DNA from 4 places in the Peribacillus sp. NPDC006672 genome. Region 2 is predicted to be linked to each of the others. Evidence: riboswitches for the same ligand, from Rfam matches in the RefSeq annotation. Region 2 holds a riboswitch; each other region holds the start of a gene.
What was found. A riboswitch is a leader RNA that binds a small molecule or an ion and turns the genes downstream of it on or off. The one in region 2 is predicted to bind thiamine pyrophosphate.
Positions count from the first base shown of each region.

Region 1 (3,117 bases), on a different contig from region 2:
AGCTCGATGGCATTGAAAGGGATTTGATTATACTTGGTAAACGTGTCGATAATTAAAGATATTCATTTAAAAGCTATTGCCTTGAGCAGTAGCCTTTTTCAAATTAAACGAGGACGAAATGGAGAGTTTAGAAATACCTATATACTTTCTTAAGGGAAAAATATTCAGAATCTCTTTTATTTGTTAACGCATTCAACAGCGTATCCAATTCTTGGCTTGCTTGAACAGTTAGAAGACTTGTTAAACCATAAATTGCCGCCAATTTGATCATTTCTTGTCTCTTCTCTTCTACTTTTTCTACAATTACCTTCTGGCAAAGCATCAAGCCACCTCCCATTTATTCAATATTTTTACACCTTCATCATAATGAAACTTATAGTTAAAATCAACTATTTATCAGAAATTAAATGTGTACTTTTATAGTTAAAATGTAACAAAAAGCCTATTTAATTCTCTAAATATGTATATATTGTGTCATCCCCTATATAAACATAAATAAAAAAAGCATCCACAAGTGTAGACTGCGAATGCTTACAACATCTTCCAAGATTATTGTCTATCGCTTACTATGTCATCCATTCCGAAGGAGACTCGTTATTAGGTCTATTAATTACAATCTTATATTCATCTTCAAGTACTTTTAACGAGGCATCATAAAGGTGCCTTTCATCAGAGGTTTTGTATACTCCATTGGCCAATAACTCTTCAATAAGCACTGCCTTCCTCTGTTCAATCCTCTTAAATAATTCTGCCATGTAAATGGCTCCTTTCCTAGTCATCATAGAGCCCGCTTCTAGTTGAGCTAAACTGTATTAACCGGTTTGATTTCACAAAATTATATATACCTTTTCTAGTATGCCACTAAACGTTATTCCACAAAAAGAAAAGCCTCTTCTAATTCAAGAAGAGGCTTACAGTGTCCGTACGGCTCTTCTTATCTTCCAAGCAAATGCTTGTTGGATTTAGCACAGTTCCCAAAATGGGTCTGCTGCCGAGGTTTCTTTGGGCCAAGTCCCTCCACCTCTCTGGATAAGAATTCAATATATAAAAGATGTAGAAATGATTTTATCCCAATAAACATCAAAAGTCAATTACCTGGTTCTGCCTTTTTACTTGCCATAAATGGGTTTCCCCTTTCAAAATGCGGGTTGCATTTTCTCGTCTTTCTGATATGATGTCAGTAATTACATACAATTCACACCACTAGGGGAGTCTTTTTTAGACTGAGATGGAATTAGTTCCGGACCCTTTGAACCTGAACCGGCTCATACCGGCGGAGGGAAGTGGATGATATCGTCTATTTGCAGACTTTATCCATCTACCCCGTTCCGTATTCAGGAGCGGTTTTTTTTATGGATGTAAATAGAGGATCCATTCTAAAGGAGGATGAACAATGGAGAATACTAAATTAGAAACCTTCAGTGAAAGACTTCATGAACGGGCAAAGGAAATTTGGAAAAGGAACCATTCACACCCCTTTGTCCAGTCAATTGGAAACGGCACGCTTCCGGAAAAGAAATTTTCCTATTATTTGAAGCAGGACTATATCTATCTCATTGATTATTCCAAACTCTTTGCTTTAGGTGTCATCAAAGCTCATAATACCGAAACCATGGCAAAGTTTTCCAGCATTTTAAACGAAACCCTTCAAGTAGAAATGGATATCCATCGGCAATATGCCTCGGAATTCGGAATCAGTCCCAAGGAATTGGAAGATACAGAACCTACGCCTACCACTTTAGCCTATACAGGTTACATGCTAAATGCAGCTCAGCATGGGACTTTGGCAGACTTGATCGCCTGTCTCCTGCCCTGCGCTTGGGATTATTATGAAATCGGTTTGCTATTAAAAGAACAAAATGGAGCAGCATTGGAAAACAATCGCTACGCAGATTGGATAAGGTCCTATTCATCTCCTGAATTCGGGGAAGCACACAAATGGCTGATCGCTTTGTTGGAAGAATTGACGGAAGGTATGCCTGAGAAGGAACTTCTGAGATTAGAAAAGCACTTTTTGGTGACTTCCCGATATGAATATTTATTCTGGGATATGGTTCAAAATGAACAGGATTGGCCACTGTAGGTATTGGCATGATGATGAATCCAATCAAGAAAATGACGTTGACTGCCATGATCACGGCTATAACGACTCTGACCAGTTCATTTATTTTCATCCCTGCAGGATTTGCAAAGGTCTTTCCTATTCAGCATCTGGCAAATGTCATGACTGCCGTTCTATTGGGGCCAGCTTATGCTGTGACACAAGCTTTTTTAGTTTCCATCATTAGAAACCTGTCTGGTACCGGTTCAATTTTTGCCTTTCCCGGGAGCATGATCGGTGCACTTTTGGCTGCCGTCCTTTATCGAAAAACACAAAGTTTGAAATTCGCTTGTCTAGGGGAAGTGATTGGGACCGGCATTCTCGGATCCCTATCCTGTTATCCACTTGCAATCCTCCTATTGGGGGAAAAAGCTGCTCTTTTTGGTTTTTTACCAGCTTTTATGCTTAGTTCATTCGCAGGTGCGTTTTTAGCTTTCATATTACTTAAAATACTTCTAAAAAATAATTATATGAAGGGGATTTTTTATGAAAACAGCATTAACCATCGCAGGCTCTGATTCAGGGGGAGGCGCTGGAATACAAGCGGATTTAAAAACATTTTCTGCACATGGTGTCTTTGGAATGTCTGCCATCACAGCCGTAACCGCACAAAATACAATGGAAGTCCGTTCAGTACAGCCAATTGAAACAGCAATCATTTCAGATCAAATAGCAGCTATCTTTGAAGATATTCCTGTTGATGCAGTAAAAATAGGCATGCTTGGATCAAAGGAAATCGTGGAAACAGTCGCTGCGTCCCTTAAAACCTTCATGCCTGCCATCGTTATCCTTGACCCTGTCATGATTTCCAAAAGCGGCCACCATTTGCTCGACGAAAAGGCTGTCTCTGCCTTAAAAATGGATTTGCTTCCGATTGCAACACTTGTAACCCCAAATGTACCGGAAGCGGAAGTGCTTACTGGCTTGTCAATTCGAACGAAACAAGATTTTTACAGGGCATGCATCTCCATTCAAGAACTGGGTCCTAGAGCCGTTTTACTTAAAGGAGGCCATGC
Region 1 is NZ_JBNNOR010000002.1:127,395-130,511, forward strand. Features, by position in the region: gene ACQKKK_RS03935 (N-acetyltransferase family protein) at 1-56, shown strand, start outside; gene ACQKKK_RS03940 (aspartyl-phosphate phosphatase Spo0E family protein) at 128-322, opposite strand; gene ACQKKK_RS03945 (Fur-regulated basic protein FbpA) at 567-755, opposite strand; SAM riboswitch class I at 932-1,036, opposite strand; TPP riboswitch at 1,196-1,299, shown strand; gene tenA (thiaminase II) at 1,394-2,083, shown strand; gene thiW (energy coupling factor transporter S component ThiW) at 2,098-2,619, shown strand; gene thiD (bifunctional hydroxymethylpyrimidine kinase/phosphomethylpyrimidine kinase) at 2,588-3,117, shown strand, end outside.
Region 1: another riboswitch for thiamine pyrophosphate. It lies ahead of tenA (thiaminase II); the one in region 2 lies ahead of thiC (phosphomethylpyrimidine synthase ThiC).

Region 2 (3,117 bases):
TACTTGGTGTAGAGGAATGGCAGGAATGTTATTGCAGTGATATGTCGAGAGCTGTCAAGACAGCTGAACATATTTATCCAGGTACGGTTCATCAGATGGAGGAGCTTCGGGAAATACCTTCTCCCCCTCTTAAAGGGAAGGTGAAGCTGCCGTTTATCCTTTGGGCCATCTGGATTCGCTGCTGCTCGCTGTTCAACAAGGAGACAAGGGCGGAAATTAAGATAGCTGAACGAAGAATCAATAAGGTATTGGATGAAGTCTTTGCAAAGGGAGAAAGGGATGTTCTGATCGTGAGTCATGCCGCCCTAATGGTTTATATGAGGAAAGAGCTGATCCGAAGGGGGTTCACCGGTCCAAAATTCAAGATTGCCGGTAACGGAAAGCTGTATGTATTCGAAAGATGATAAGTCAAAAATATAGGATTTCCCAACATAGAAAGTAAGTCTGGCCACATCGAACATTTTGCTTAAGAAAGATGCAGGCATTTTCCGATTAGTTATTCTTTTTCCATTGGTTGTAGTTTATTATTGTAATAGTGTGATTTTTACGAATTCAATAATAGGGATAGAAGGTGGACATTTTGGTGAAGGCAGTTTTTTTTGATTTAGATGATACATTGCTATGGGATCAGAAAAGTGTAAAAGAGGCTTTTGTGGCCACATGTGAAGTGGCTAAGGAGAAATATGATTTAAATGTCGACGAGTTTGAGGAAGCGGTTCGGAAGGAAGCTCGTGAGCTTTATTCTTCTTACGATACTTATGCATTTACACAAATGATCGGAATCAACCCATTTGAAGGTCTATGGGGAAATTTTCAGGATGATCATGATGAATTCCGGAAGATGGCCGTGATTTCACCAGCTTATCGGAAAGAAGCATGGACGAGAGGCTTGAAGGCATTAGGGATCGATGACCCGGCATTTGGGCTCGAACTGGCAGACCGTTTCCCTGCCGAGAGACGTAAAAAGCCATTTATTTATGAAGAATCATTCCGTGTGTTAGATGAATTAAAAGGGAAGTACAAAATGCTATTGTTGACGAACGGTTCTCCTGAACTGCAAAATACCAAACTTGAAATAACACCTGAACTAGTTCCTTATTTCGACCAAATCGTCATTTCTGGAGCCTTTGGACGAGGTAAACCGGATGCCTCCATTTTTGAGCATGCTTTGGAAATCATGGAGCTTGATAAGGATGAAGTATTGATGGTCGGCGATAATTTAATGACGGATATTCTTGGAGCATCACGGGTAGGCATAAAGTCGGTTTGGATAAATCGCCATGATAAGGAACGGAATGAAGTGCTTCCAACTTATGAAATCAAGCATTTAGAGGAGCTTTACGCAATCCTTGAGAGCCTGGAAAATTAATTGGTCATCCTTCTCCAAGTAACGAATTTGGAGAGGGTGACTTAAAATATTAGGACTTTCAAATTATATACAGAATGAAAAGGGTGATATATAGTTACCCTGTAATCAATTAAATTATTCAGACTAGGGGTGTCCAATAACAGTTGGGCTGAGAGAGAAGCGCTTATGCTTTTTAACCCTCAGGACCTGATCTGGTTCATACCAGCGTGGGGAAGTTAGAATCTACTAAACAATGACATTTCATTTGGTCATTTCTGTAGTCATACTAACGTTAGCCGGGTCTTAAATATAAGATCCGGCTTTTTCGTGCGAAATGGATTGGATTTTGTCCTTTTTAAATGAACTTAAAAAGGAGAAATGAAATCATGATGAGTAATTCAGTAAATGACATGAACGTTTCAATTATGTCCAATTTTGCCGGGAGTAAAAAAGTGTATGTTGAGGGATCTAGACCTGATATTAAAGTACCTATGCGTGAAATTAAGCTAAGTCCTACTACAGGTGCATTCGGTGAAGAGGAGAATCCGCCTTTGAGAGTTTATGACACAAGCGGTTTCTATACGGATTCAGAATATCCCATTGATATTCATAAAGGCCTTGCCCCGATTAGACGCAATTGGGTCCTGGAACGTGAAGACGTTGAAGAGTATGAAGGACGTGAAATAAAGCCCGAAGATAATGGGTATAGAAAAGTGGAGTCACAATCCAAAGCCGAAATTTTTCCGGGATTGAAAAGAAAACCATTGCGTGCAATGAAAGGGAAAAACGTAACCCAGCTTCATTATGCCCGTAAAGGTATCATCACCCCAGAAATGGAGTTCATTTCGATCAGGGAAAATGTTACCCCTGAGTTTGTAAGAGAAGAGGTAGCTAGCGGTAGGGCGATCATTCCGGCAAATATTAACCATCCTGAAAGTGAGCCAATGATCATCGGACGTAATTTTCATGTGAAAATAAATGCGAATATAGGAAACTCAGCTGTTAGTTCATCGATCGAAGATGAAGTGGAGAAAATGACTTGGGCTACACGATGGGGAGCCGACAACATAATGGATTTATCCACAGGAAAGAATATCCACACGACACGGGAATGGATTATCAGGAATTCACCTGTGCCAGTTGGGACGGTTCCGATATATCAAGCATTGGAAAAAGTGAATGGAGTCGCGGAAGATTTAAATTGGGATGTTTTTCGGGATACATTAATCGAGCAGGCCGAGCAAGGTGTCGATTACTTCACCATACACGCCGGTGTGCTTTTACGGTACATCCCATTAACAGCAAAGCGAGTTACGGGAATTGTTTCACGAGGGGGCTCCATCATGGCACAATGGTGCTTGGCCCACCATCAAGAAAGCTTCCTCTATACTCACTTTGAAGAGATTTGTGAAATCATGAAGGCATATGATGTCTCTTTCTCATTAGGTGACGGCCTCCGTCCTGGGTCCATTGCAGATGCAAACGATGAGGCCCAATTTGCTGAATTGGAAACACTGGGGGAACTGACGAAGATTGCTTGGAAGCACGATGTTCAAGTCATGGTGGAAGGACCCGGTCACGTACCGATGCATTTGATTAAAGAAAATATGGATAAGCAGCTGGAAGTCTGTCAAGAAGCTCCATTCTATACCTTAGGACCGTTAACAACGGATATTGCTCCTGGATACGATCATATTACTTCTGCAATTGGTGCTGCCATGATTGGATGGTTTGGAACTGCCATGCTCTGTTATGTGACACCGAAAGAG
Region 2 is NZ_JBNNOR010000010.1:27,040-30,156, forward strand. Features, by position in the region: gene ACQKKK_RS16995 (histidine phosphatase family protein) at 1-404, shown strand, start outside; gene ACQKKK_RS17000 (HAD family hydrolase) at 581-1,369, shown strand; TPP riboswitch at 1,485-1,599, shown strand; gene thiC (phosphomethylpyrimidine synthase ThiC) at 1,735-3,117, shown strand, end outside.

Region 3 (3,117 bases), on a different contig from region 2:
AGGTTTACGACCTTCAATATTTCTTTTCCCCTTTTCAGAGTACAAAAAATATGTTTCATCCATCTCTACAATCCCTGAAAATGTGTTGAAGTCCATTTGTTTTAAAGCAGACAATACTTTGTGTCTCCAATAGAACAAAGTAACATAATGAACTTCACCAATAAGATCTGCTGATTTACGAAGGGAATAGCCTTCCAACATACATTTAATAAAATCCAACCATTTATCAGGCTTATGAGTACGGTATAGGGGTGTTGAGGTTACATCTGTAAAAGTTTTTCGGCAATTTTTACAGCGGTATCTTTGCCGTTCAATCTCTTTAAGACCGAGTTTTACCATATACTTACCGAAACGCACAACTCGTTTAGAGTCACAATGCACACAAGTGTAGCCATCTTTATTTTTTCGTTCAGTTACTTCTTGAAATACAGGTTCACTTGCTGAAAATGACGCAAGAGAACTGATAAAAAATTCTTTTAATCTATGTTGTTCTGCTGAATTTAATTTTTTTATTTCTGCTATTAATTCTCTTAACGTCATTTAAAGCCATCCGAACAAACGTTCTTTTATTTATTATAGAACATTTGTTCGGTTTAATCAAATATCAACAGAGTTAATTAACATATCCTAGAAAATAAAAGAATTCACGAGTAAAGTGGCTGAACTCACGAGTAAAACACTCAAACTCACGAGTAAAGTGGCTGAACTCACGAGTAAAACACTCAAACTCACGAGTAAAGTGGCTGAATTCACGAGTAAACATCAAACTTAGAAGTAAAATCGTCGAATTCACGAGTAAACATCAAACTTAGAAGTAAAATCGTCGAATTCACGAGTAAAACACTCAAACTCACGAGTAAAGTGGCTGAATTCACGAGTAAATCACTCAAACTCACGAGTAAATATCAAAATCAGAAGTAAAATCGTCGAATTCAAGAGTAATCTACGAAATGAACTCCCTTTGGTCAAAGCATTTGAAGGACATTCGCAAGATTGAAAGGCTAGTAGCCTTTAAGCATTAGGATGAAAACTTATCTAATACGTTTGACAATTGGATTTATCGTGTTAATATAAAGGCAAATGAAATATATATACAATTTGTACCACTAGGGGTGCTTTATAGGTAAAAGCTGATTTTACCTGAGAAGCTGAGATTAAAGTATGACTTTAAGACCCTTAGAACCTGATCTGGTTTATACCAGCGTAGGGAAGTGGGGTCTGGGACAATACGTTTCTGTATTATTTCAAGTACAACCACTTTCTTTACGTTAAAGAAAGTGGTTTTTTATTTGCAAAAAAAGGGGTGATAAAAGGCTTTATCCCGTATCATTCATAGAAAAATAGAATTTGGAGGTAATGGAAATGAAGTTTTCAGATGAAATCCGCCAGGAAGTTGATCATATTTGGGAGGCTAGCTTTAATCACCCGTTTGTTGCAGGAATAGGAGATGGCACATTGCCATTAGAGTGTTTTCGTTTTTATGTCATGCAGGATGCCTATTATTTATCTCATTTTGCTAGAGTTCAAGCTTTAGGAGCAGTCAAAGCTACAGATTTACATACAACAAGCAGACTTGCCGGCCACGCACAAGGAACATATGAAGCGGAGTTGAAGCTTCATGAAAATTTTTCTGAGAGATTAGGCATCACCAAAGAAGAAAGGGAAAATTTCAAACCTGCCCCGACTGCCTATGCTTATACTTCCCATATGTATCGTGCGGCATATTCTGGACATTTAGGTGATGTTATTGCGGCTATCTTGCCATGTTATTGGCTGTATTATGAAATAGGCGAAAAGCTGCAAGAGTGTAAACCGGAAGAGCCGATTTATCAAGAATGGATAGCGGCTTACGGTGGAGAGTGGTTCCGCTCGTTGGTTGAAGAACAAATTGCGAGGCTTGATGAGATTGCTGAAAAGGTAACAGATGAAGATAAGGAAAGAATGAAGGAGCATTTTATCCTTAGCAGCCAATATGAATACTCATTTTGGGAAATGGCTTATCGTTTAGAGACATGGCCTGTGCATAAGGAAACACTAGAAGTATAAAGGAGATTGAAACATGAAAAAAGGATTGAAATTAACGGATATATTAGTCACGATCGTGATTTCCGTAGCATTTGGAATCGTTTATATCCTTTGGGGTTCGATTTATTATTCCTTTAAACCATTAGGATTACATCTAGATCAACTTATTTATGGAATGTGGTTTATAGCTGGCCCCGTCGCCTTTTTGATTTTACGGAAACCGGGTGTGGCACTTCTGGCAGAGATAGCTGCAGCTTCAGGTGAATTCTTTCTGGGTTCACCATGGGGGCTGACTGTACTCTTATATGGGGTGGTCCAAGGTTTGTTCGCTGAACTGGTATTCATGGCGTTCAGATATAAAACATTCAATATGTCGGTGGCCGTTTTAGCTGCGATAGCTTCCTGCCTTGCATCAGTACTAATGGATTTTGCCTACGGGGAAATAGGTGCTCTCTCCCTTTGGAATTTATCGTTATTCATGATAGCGAGGTTCTTGGGTTCTATATTCTTTGCAGGTGTAACCGCTTATTATCTAGTTAAAGTTCTGGAAGCAACAGGAGTAACTAATCTTGTTCGTCCGGTTTCAAGCAAAGATTATGAAGAACTGGACCTAAAGTAGAGGGTGATGGCCATGGAACCAATCGTTTCTGTTGAGAAGTTAAGAATGAAATTTCCAGGTGATGAGTCATTGATTTTCAAGGACCTATCCGTCTCGATTGATAAAGGTGAAAAAGTTCTATTGTTGGGACCATCAGGATGTGGTAAGTCGACTCTTTTGCAAGTGTTAAGCGGATTGATTCCGAATTCCATCGAAGTCCCGATGAAAGCGGAAGAATTGATATGCCCTTCCTCATGGGGATATGTTTTTCAAGACCCTGATAGTCAGTTTTGCATGCCATTTGCCGATGAGGAAATTGCTTTCGTCCTTGAGAACCTTTCCGTCCCTAAACAAGAAATGAAAGAGAGGATCCGTCATCATATCCGTCAAGTTGGATTGAACCTAAAGGATATCCATACAAGTATAGATATATTATCAGGCGGGATGAAACAGCGTCTGGCAATTGCTTCAGTATTGGCCCTTGAACCGGAAGT
Region 3 is NZ_JBNNOR010000007.1:84,004-87,120, reverse strand. Features, by position in the region: gene ACQKKK_RS13120 (IS1595 family transposase) at 1-540, opposite strand, end outside; gene ACQKKK_RS13115 (hypothetical protein) at 628-753, opposite strand; TPP riboswitch at 1,099-1,227, shown strand; gene tenA (thiaminase II) at 1,363-2,046, shown strand; gene ACQKKK_RS13105 (ECF transporter S component) at 2,060-2,644, shown strand; gene ACQKKK_RS13100 (ABC transporter ATP-binding protein) at 2,657-3,117, shown strand, end outside.
Region 3: another riboswitch for thiamine pyrophosphate. It lies ahead of tenA (thiaminase II); the one in region 2 lies ahead of thiC (phosphomethylpyrimidine synthase ThiC).

Region 4 (3,117 bases), on a different contig from region 2:
GAAACCGGTTTTACAGCGGAAGTGCTTGAGTCATGAAAGGTAAATCTTCGGACCTATTTCAGAAACAATCAAATCAGATAGGCTGACAAGACCGTGGACGGGCTTTGCACGGGAGGGATTTGGTTGGAATTGTCTATAGTAGGAACTATCCAAGCTAATGATATGTTTTGTCAGGAATGCTGAGATGGTGGCATTCGGCTTTCTATTGCTATTTAGTTCATCGATGATACCTTGTGAATTGGTAATCCCGATTCCGTGGCCATAAAGGAGGTCTTCTCCTAATAATATTGCATTCTCACCTTGCCATTCAGGTGTTTCCTCATCGTGATCAGGGTTTTTGAAGTAAAGGCAATCCCCTGGTAAATAATCCGTTCCTTGATGAACATGAAGAGCCATATTCTCTGGAGGGCGCCAGTCATATAGAAAAAGGTTTGAAAAAAGGTAGTCGAAATTCCTAGGGCCGATTAAATCCAAGATGGCCTTTAAAAAAGTGATGACTATCGCTGTACCGCATTCGAAAGCGTAAAGTGTTCCATTCAAGAAAATGTCCAGGAGTGCAGCATGAGGGGCAATCCCTGGCTGAAGTGTGAAGGTGCCATCCTTTGAAAGGCGCCAATATTGTTTATTGGATGCCGATTCCTCAAGTGTGGAAAATTCTGCATCACTTTTATCCAACGCAAAAGCTGCCTCGATGACTCGGTGCCTCAGTTGTATATCGAAATTAAGGTTTCCAAAGCTCCGATATTCAAAAATGTTAGAATCTTCCGCCAGCAATTGGAGAATTTCAAGCGATTTAGCAGGTGCTATACCTGGTTGGATGTGACTGACATCTAACCATTTGTGATTAATCTTAATCATGATCATATCCACCTTTTGCTTTTGAAATTAAGGGTTTATAAAACCAGTACACAAAAATGTCCACAGGTTATGCTCATTATATGAATACCTGCAAGGAAATGACTATTTAAACGTGTCAGGCACATAAACGAGAATGATTGGAATGGCATGAAAACCTTTCTAATTAATGAGAAGAAGCAAATTAGTATTCCCTTTTCTCCATGAATTGATATAATGGGAGAGAAAAGTTCATATGTACGAGAAATGTAGGGGGGCCAGTACTGCTGGCTGAGATTGCGTCCTTTAGATGCTGACTCTTTGAACCTGATCTGGATGATGCCAGCGGAGGGAACATATTATTACTGACTATCTGTTTTGTATGTTAAACGTCCGAATTCATCTTCGGGCGTTTTTTGTTTTTTACCGGTATTGGAATGGACCCTGGCGCCCCATTATGGTACGGCATATGGATCTTATATGATGTGTAGGAGGATAATAGCTTGAATAAATTCTTACCACTGTTAACTTCGTTGTTCCTTTTGGCTGGATGTGGGGCAGGCGGAACTAATGAAAAAGAAGAATCATCTAAAAAAGAAGGCAATAAAGAATTAAAAAAGGTATCGGTCGTGCTTGATTGGACACCGAATACAAACCATACAGGATTGTATGTAGCCAAGGAAAAAGGATATTTCAAAGAACAAGGTCTGGATGTGGAAATTATCATGCCAGGCGAAGCTGGAGCTGATAAGCTTGTGGCTTCAGGGAAGTCTGAATTCGGCGTGAGCTACCAGGAGGGCATTACGCAGGCCCGCGTGCAAGGCGTGCCGATTGTTTCGCTAGCTGCTGTCATCCAGCATAATACCTCTGGATTCGCTTCACCTTCGGCAAAAAAAATTAAAACTCCCAAGGATTTTGAAGGGAAAACGTATGGTGGCTGGGGGTCTCCAGTTGAAAAGGCCGTTATTGATTCACTTATGAAGAAAGAAAATGCCGATGCAAATAAAGTGGATATAGTGAATACAGGGGACACAGATTTTTTCACTTCGGTTAAAAGGGATATAGATTTTGCCTGGATTTATTATGGGTGGACAGGTATCGAGGCTGAGTTGCGAAATGAAAAGCTTAATATGGTTTACTTAACCGAATACTCTGATAAGCTTGATTACTATACGCCTGTTTTGACAACAAATGAAAAGATGATTAAAGAGGATCCTGAAACTGTTAAAGCATTCGTTCATGCAGCTTCGAAAGGGTACCAGTTTGCGATTAAGAATCCTGATGATGCAGCAGACATATTAATTAAGTCTGCACCTGATCTAGATCCAAAACTAGTGAAGAAAAGCCAGGAGTGGCTTGCAGATAAGTATCAGGATGATGCTCCGCGTTGGGGTGAACAAAAGCTTGAAATCTGGAAGAATTACAGTGATTGGATGACGGAAAATAAGCTTCTTGAAGGTGATTTCAATCCTGAAAAGGCATTTACCAATGAATTTTTACCAAAATAGGAGGAAATACAATGGCCAATTCATTAATTAGTATACAGATTATTCCTAAAGGGGAAAATGTCATCCCTTTGGTCGATGAAGCAATCAAGATCATTGATGAATCAGGTGTTAAGTATGAGGTTCACCCGCTAGAAACAACAATGGAGGGTGAGCTATCCGAGCTTCTGTCGGTTATAGAAAAAATGAATGTAAGAATGATTGAAATAGGTTCGCCGAATGTCATTTCCCAAGTGAAGATACTATATCAGCCGAGCGGGATTACGATGGATACGTTAACGGAGAAATATCGGGCATGATCAAAAGGGGAATTTGGAAGAAGGGGGCTCCCTTCTTTCTTTTATTATGTTTACTGATAGTATGGGAGTCAATGACAGTCTTATTAAAGGTTGAAGAATGGCTGCTTCCCGCTCCATCAGCCATTTTCATCGAAGGAATTGAGTCGTCCCGTAATCTTTTTGGACACCTTATATCAACAACTGAGCTTTCGTTATCGGGTTTTCTTATTGGAAGCTGTATCGGCTTATTAATTGCGGCAATCTTACACCTATTTCCAGGTGTGAAGGACGCGGTTTATCCTCTGCTCATACTATCACAAAATATACCAATCATAGTTTTGGCACCGCTTTTAGTGATCTGGTTTGGCTTTGGCATGCTGCCTAAGTTAATTGTGATTTCACTCGTATGTTTTTTTCCGGTTGCGGTTGCTTCATTGGATGGTTTTCGCCAGACACCTTACGAACTTAAGCATTATTTCAAGATGATGGGAGCGGGGAAA
Region 4 is NZ_JBNNOR010000001.1:149,824-152,940, forward strand. Features, by position in the region: gene ACQKKK_RS00780 (protein-glutamine gamma-glutamyltransferase) at 31-858, opposite strand; TPP riboswitch at 1,096-1,205, shown strand; gene ACQKKK_RS00785 (ABC transporter substrate-binding protein) at 1,338-2,342, shown strand; gene ACQKKK_RS00790 (thiamine-binding protein) at 2,354-2,638, shown strand; gene ACQKKK_RS00795 (ABC transporter permease) at 2,635-3,117, shown strand, end outside.
Region 4: another riboswitch for thiamine pyrophosphate. It lies ahead of ACQKKK_RS00785 (ABC transporter substrate-binding protein); the one in region 2 lies ahead of thiC (phosphomethylpyrimidine synthase ThiC).